DNA from 2 places in the Rhizobium sp. SRI_017 genome. Region 1 is predicted to be linked to the other one. Evidence: riboswitches for the same ligand, from Rfam matches in the RefSeq annotation. Region 1 holds a riboswitch; the other holds the start of a gene.
What was found. Region 1 has a riboswitch for FMN ahead of AC2YI2_RS11030 (6,7-dimethyl-8-ribityllumazine synthase). Riboswitches for the same ligand answer to the same signal wherever they lie in the genome.
Positions count from the first base shown of each region.

Region 2: linked by a shared signal. The riboswitch ahead of ribB (3,4-dihydroxy-2-butanone-4-phosphate synthase) and the one ahead of AC2YI2_RS11030 (6,7-dimethyl-8-ribityllumazine synthase) in region 1 are both predicted to bind FMN.

Region 1 covers NZ_JBYCZP010000004.1:169,229-172,433, reverse strand. Annotated here, with positions in the region: gene AC2YI2_RS11035 (AAA family ATPase) at 1-1,372, opposite strand, end outside; FMN riboswitch at 1,509-1,657, shown strand; gene AC2YI2_RS11030 (6,7-dimethyl-8-ribityllumazine synthase) at 1,738-2,235, shown strand; gene AC2YI2_RS11025 (HU family DNA-binding protein) at 2,304-2,711, opposite strand; gene lon (endopeptidase La) at 2,797-3,205, opposite strand, start outside.
Region 2 covers NZ_JBYCZP010000007.1:123,085-126,289, forward strand. Annotated here, with positions in the region: gene AC2YI2_RS17060 (M10 family metallopeptidase C-terminal domain-containing protein) at 1-307, shown strand, start outside; gene AC2YI2_RS17065 (helix-turn-helix domain-containing protein) at 637-891, shown strand; gene ribB (3,4-dihydroxy-2-butanone-4-phosphate synthase) at 897-1,532, opposite strand; FMN riboswitch at 1,646-1,792, opposite strand; gene AC2YI2_RS17075 (SDR family oxidoreductase) at 1,840-2,628, opposite strand; gene AC2YI2_RS17080 (sugar ABC transporter ATP-binding protein) at 2,646-3,205, opposite strand, start outside.

The sequences.
Region 1 (3,205 bases):
AGGCCTGGGCGCGGGCGGACGAGAGGAGCGCCGATGGCTCAACGATCCGGCCATCGCCTATCGTCATCGGCATGAGCGATAGATTGGTTTTGGAATCGTATAGCACGCAATCATCAATGGGTTTGTCCTGCAGCAGCGCATCGACGATGCCCTGCTCGGCGCCGCTCGCGAGCCACTTGCTGAGCCGGGCTTCGCGGCTATCCACGTCGACGAGCAGCACGCTTCGGCCGATGCTGGCAAGGTGGGTGGCAAGATTGACTGAAAGCACCGACGTGCCCTCTCCCGGCAGCACGGATGTCAGGCCGGTGATCTGGCTCTTGCCTTCCTCAGCAGAGGACAGGATCGCCACGCCCATGGCGCGCACGGTCTCGCCGAAGACGGAATGCGGCTCCAGCACCACCCGGCGTGCAGCATCGGGCAGCGGCTGCCCGTTGCCGATGGTGGTATTGGCACCAAGGCGCGGGGACCGCCGCGGCAGATAGCCCAGGAACCTCGTGCCGGTGTATCGCGCCAGCGCATCGCCATCGCGCACGCCGCGGTCGGTCAATTCGCGGAAGCCGGCCAGGGCGCAGCCGATGACAGCGCCGAGAATCAGGCCGACAGCGACCAGCAAGGAGGTGCGCGGTGCGACGGGCGCGCCCGGCAGGCGCGCATTGTTGAGGACAATGACATCCATGCCAGGCAGAGCGCGGGAGACCATGATGTCGCGCAAGCGCGCCTGCAGGGCCTCCTTTTCCGGGCTTGTCGCGCGATCGATCTCGCTCTGCAGCGCAGCGCGGAGGCGGGAATTGGCGACATCGTTTTCCTGTGCCATCTTCTGCTTGAAGGCGTCGGCGAAAGCCTGCGCGACCTTCTGCGCGACGGCCGGATCGTTATGCGAGTAGGAAATGGCGGCCACATAAGTGCGGCCGACACGCAGAACCCTGACGTCCCGCTGCAACCGCGCCACAACCTGATCATCCGCGAGCGCCTCGGCCTTGCGGTCCTTTTTCCCGATCACCCGCGAGACCAGCCGCTCGAGCCGCGACGTGCCTCTCGCCGCAAAGGCGGCGTCCTCGGCCAGGCCGAGCTGATTGGCCACTGTCTGGGCGACGGAGGAGGAGCGCACCAGTTCCAACTGCGAGAGGAACTGCCCTTCCTCTTCCGGCGTCGAAGTCTGGATGCCCTGCCGCAGCGGATCCACCGCCGGACCGGACCGCACCATGATCGTGGCCGATGAGGCATAGTTCGGAACCTGGCTTATGGCATAGACGTAGCCCAGGACCGCGCCCAGAAGCGCGAAGGCGACAACGGCGAACCATCGCCGGCGGCCGACGGCCAGCAGCTGTTGGAGAACATGGACATCCGGATTGGTCGTGGCCTGCTGGTTCAAGTGTCACCCGCTGGAATTATGACGCGCTTGCAAGGGTATAGAGAGAGGTTTCGTTGCAATCAAGTTCGACGCCCTCGACGGCTTGCCGCGCCGCAAAATGTGGTTTACGTCTTCATCGTCTGCGACAGTTCGCAGACGATGATCTCAGGGCGGGGTGCGATTCCCCACCGGCGGTATGCGAGGCAACTCGCGAGCCCGCGAGCGCCTGCTGCGTCAAACGGCAGGGTCAGCAGATTCGGTGAGAAGCCGAAGCCGACGGTATAGTCCGGATGAAAGAGATCGGTGCCTTGGCACCCGTGGCGACACGGGTGATAACAGGCGTCCGCTTGCCCTGATTCATGTGTTGGCAAGAAAGGACAACCACCATGAATCCAGAAAATACCAAGACTGAACAGACGTCGCCTGCCCTTCCCGGCCGCCGCATAGCCTTCGTGCAGGCGCGATGGCATCGGGATATTGTCGATTGCTGCCGCAATGCGTTTGCAGAGGAGATCGTCAGCATTGCCGGCGAGCGCGTGCGGATCGATTACTTCGAAGTGCCCGGCGCCTTTGAGATTCCGCTGCGCGCCAAGCGCCTCGCCCGCGGCGCCCGTTATGATGCAGTGATTGGTGCGGCACTCGTCGTCGATGGCGGCATCTACCGGCACGAATTCGTGGCGCAGGCAGTAATCAACGGGTTGATGCAGGTCGGGCTCGAGACCAATGTGCCGGTGCTCTCGGCCGTTCTGACACCGCACCATTTTCACAGCCATGCCGACCACCAGTCATTCTTCGCGGAGCATTTCCGCGTGAAGGGCCGCGAAGCGGCCGAGGCCTGCATGGCGCTGATCGACGAACCGGAATTCCGGCAATTCGCCGCCTGATCTGACGCCAAAGAAAAAGCCCGGATTCGCGAGAGCCCGGGCCTTCCACCAGAAAACTGGTACCAGGATCAGCCGTTAACGGAGTCCTTCAGGCCCTTGCCTGCGGTGAACTTCGGCACGTTGCGGGCCGGGATGTTGACCTTTTCGCCCGTCGAGACGTTGCGGCCGACAGAGGCTTCGCGACGGCTGACGGAGAAGTTGCCGAAACCAACGAGGCGAACGTCACCGCCCTTCTTGAGTTCGTCCTGAACGGTGTCGAACACAGCGTCAACGGCGGTCGCCGCATCGCTCTTGCTGAGGCCTGCCTTTTCGGCAACTGCGGCTACGAGTTCACTCTTGTTCATGTTTCCACCCCTTTCTAGCTGGTTTGAAACGACTCGGTTTGTTCTTGGGGCAGTTAATGACTTAGCCTGCCCGACCGCAACCCTGATAACGAAATTTCCCGAGAAATCCAGTGTGTTTGAGCGATTTTCCATAAAGAATTGGCCGGTCCAGGGACCGGCCAATCACCATTTTTGATCGTTTGGGCCGGATTGTTACACCCCGGCCACATTTCCGCGCTCAGTGAGCAATGGAAAGCCCTGCATCGTCGACGGTACCCGGCTTTGCCGCAGTCGGCTCGAAGGATTCGTTCCATTCGATCGGCACAGGCTGCCTGACGAGGGCATGCTCCAACACTTCGCTCATCCGCGAAACCGGGATGATCTCCATGTTGTTCTTCACATTGTCAGGAATTTCAGCCAAATCCTTGGCATTATCCTGCGGGATCAACACCTTCTTGATGCCGCCACGGAGCGCCGCGAGCAGCTTTTCCTTCAGGCCACCAATCGGCGATACGCGACCGCGAAGCGTGATTTCGCCGGTCATCGCGACGTCATGACGAACGGGAATCCCGGTCATCACAGACACGATTGCCGTGACCATGCCGACACCGGCGGACGGACCGTCCTTGGGTGTCGCACCATCCGGC
Region 2 (3,205 bases), on a different contig from region 1:
TCAGTTCATTTTCAAATCCGTCGCCGATTCCGGGCCGGGCGACTTCGATACGATTGCCGATTTCAGCGGCGGGAAGGGCGACCGGCTCAATCTCAAAGGCATCGACGCCGACACGACCAGCGCAGGCAACCAGAGCTTCACCTTCATCGGCGAGAGCGACTTCTCCGGCAAGGCCGGCGAGCTTCGCGTCGAAAAGGCGGGAAGCATCGTAGACATCTCGGCCGACGTCGACGGCGATGGTGATGCCGATTTCGCTATTCACCTTTCGAACGCGGCTAACCTTAGCGAGAGCCACTTTCTGCTCTAAAGTCTGTCTGGATTGCGAGGTCGATCACTGCGATCTCAGCCAGCATTTCCAGCCGGCCTGCCAAGCGTAGCCATGGATCCCTCATGTGCACACGCTTGTTGTGTGCCCTTAGTTCGCAACGTTGCGGACCACCGCCGATGCGGACATGACCGCTCTGATAGAGAAGGCCGAGTCACTCGTCCGCGACATCGCGGCGAGGGGGCCGGCGGGGATATCGAGCAGGCGCGGCGCAGTTCTCCCTATGGAGAGGACCGCCGCTGCGCGCCTCGCGAATATGCTCGTCTCCCGGTCGACCACGCAGGCAGAGTCCGTACAAGTCGTCCTCGTCAATGGCGAGTCGGTGGAATTGCCGAGTGTGCGTGCCGACCCGGGATGCAGCAGAGATTTTGGGCGTATCTCGGCAATGTCTCGTTCGCTTGATCGATCGGGGTGCGATCAGTGCAGAGAAGGCTGCGGGTAATCGTCTGAAAGTCGGAACACGTGACCTTCAGCGTTACGGTCTTTCGCTCGACGGTCTGGTTGAGATCTCCCGGATCGCAGAGATACGCAGGCTCACGCGCGCATCTCTGCCAAAACGAAAGTGAATTGGTCAAGCAGCCTGCGCTGCGCCGACCGCTGCCTGCGCCTCGACAAAGGCAATCAGGTCCTTGATGGTGATCAGCGGAAGCTGGTGTATGTCAGCGAACACCAGCAGTTCAGGAAGGCGCGCCATCGTTCCATCGTCGTTGGCAACCTCGCAAATCACCCCTGAAGCAGACTTGCCGGCGAGGCGCGCGAGATCCACCGCTGCTTCGGTATGGCCTGGCCGGCCGCGCACACCCGCTGGATGTGCCCGCAGCGGAAAGATGTGCCCCGGTCTGGCAAAATCCTCTGGCCGCGAGCCTGAATCCACCAAGGCTCGCACCGTCGCAGCCCGATCATCAGCCGAGATGCCGGTCGTCGTTCCCGAAAGATAATCGACGGACACGGTGAATGCCGTTTTGTGAAACTCGGTGTTACGGGGAACCATCAGCGGGATGTCGAGCGCGTCGAGGCGCTCTCCTTCCATCGCAACGCATATCAGGCCGCGCGCGTGTTTCATCATGAAGGCGATCGTTTCCGACGTCACCGAATCCGAGGCGACAATGATATCGCCTTCGTTCTCCCGGTCTTCATCATCCACGGCCACAATCATGCCACCCCGGGCAAGCACCGCGATTGCGTCTTCAATTTTCGAGATTTTCATTCCATAGCCTTTCAAGGGTTGCCGATATCGGCGTAAAACCGCGACTTCACAGCCGCTATTCATCCCTTGGGCGAACAAGCCCGCGCCGCTCCGGTAAGGAGCGGTTATGCAGACGTTGTCCTCTTTCATCCGGACTATGACCGTCGGCCCCGGCATCGCACCGGGTCTGCTGACCCTCCACTTGAGTGGAAGCGCTCGCGGGCTCCTGGATTTCTCCAGATACCGCCGGTGGGGACTTTCACCCCGCCCTGAGAACACATCTAAATAAAGAGTTCCTGCAAAAGAATGCAAGAGATCTCATGATATTTTACCAGCAGCAGAAACCGCCATCGACCAGGAGGTCCACGCCGGTGACAAAGCTTGCTGCCCCCGAAAGCAGAAAAACAGCGGGACCGACCATCTCGTCCACCGTGGCCATGCGCTGCATCGGGGTCTGCTCCTCGAACAGCTTTGTCTGATGCACCATTTCCGGGCGGGTGTTCATGGGTGTCGCCGTGTAGCCCGGACTAATGGTGTTCACGCGAATCCCGCGGCCGACCCATTCCATTGCCATCGACTTCGACATGTGGATAACGCCGGCCTTCGAGGCGTTGTAGTGGCACTGATTGAGACCCCGATTGACGATCACTCCCGACATCGAAGCAATGTTGACGATCGATCCGCGACCGTTCTTCAACATCGCGCGGGCTTCTGCCTGGCAAGAAAGAAAGACACCCTTCAAATTGATGTCGATCATGGTCTGAAACTGACTTTCCTCCATGTCCTCGGCCGGATTGGCATTGGCGATGCCGGCGGCGTTGAGGGCTAGCGTGAGCGGGCCAAGCTCCGCCTCGGTGCGGGCAACCGCCTCATTCAAGGCGCCACCACTGGTCACATCGGCGGCGATCTGAATGCTGCGACGCCCCGTCCTACTGATGAACTCGGCCGTCCGCGCCAATCCGTCATCCGTGCGGCGGTCGAGGAGCGCAACGTCTGCCCCGCACTGCGCCAGCCCCATGGCGATCCTTTGACCGATGCCACTGCCAGCACCCGTCACAAGTGCGACATTCCCGGAAAGTTCGAATAGTTTGGGTGCGTTGAGCGCGATGTCGGACACGATGAAATTCTCCTGCTTTAGCTGGTCGCTAGTTCCATGATCGAGACATCGTTGGCATCTTCCCGATTCAGGATGCCTGCTTGCTTGCCATGCGACATGACCATGATGCGGCTTGAAACCCCAAGGACCTCTTCCAGATCCGAGCTGACCACGATTACCGCGACACCTTGGCGCGCCAAATCCATGATGAGATCATAGATCGACGAGCGGGCACCGACGTCGATGCCACGCGTCGGCTCATCCAGAACGACGACCTGCGGCTTGCGCGCAAGCCATTTGGCCAGCACCACCTTCTGCTGGTTGCCACCGGAAAGTTCGCCAGCTTTTTGGCGGCCGCGACCCTTCACGCCGAATTTCTTGATATAGTCATCAGCAAATTGATGAAGCCGGCTAGAGGAAATCCAGCCCTTCGGCGCAATATCGCCGAGGTTGGCATAGGCGATATTCTCGGCAATCGAGTGATCGAGCACCACGCCCTGAAGTTTTCGATCCTCCGGCACGAGAACGATGCCATGGCGGATAGAGTCGATGGGCGAACGAGGCGTAACGGCCCTACCATGCAGGAAAACCTCGCCAG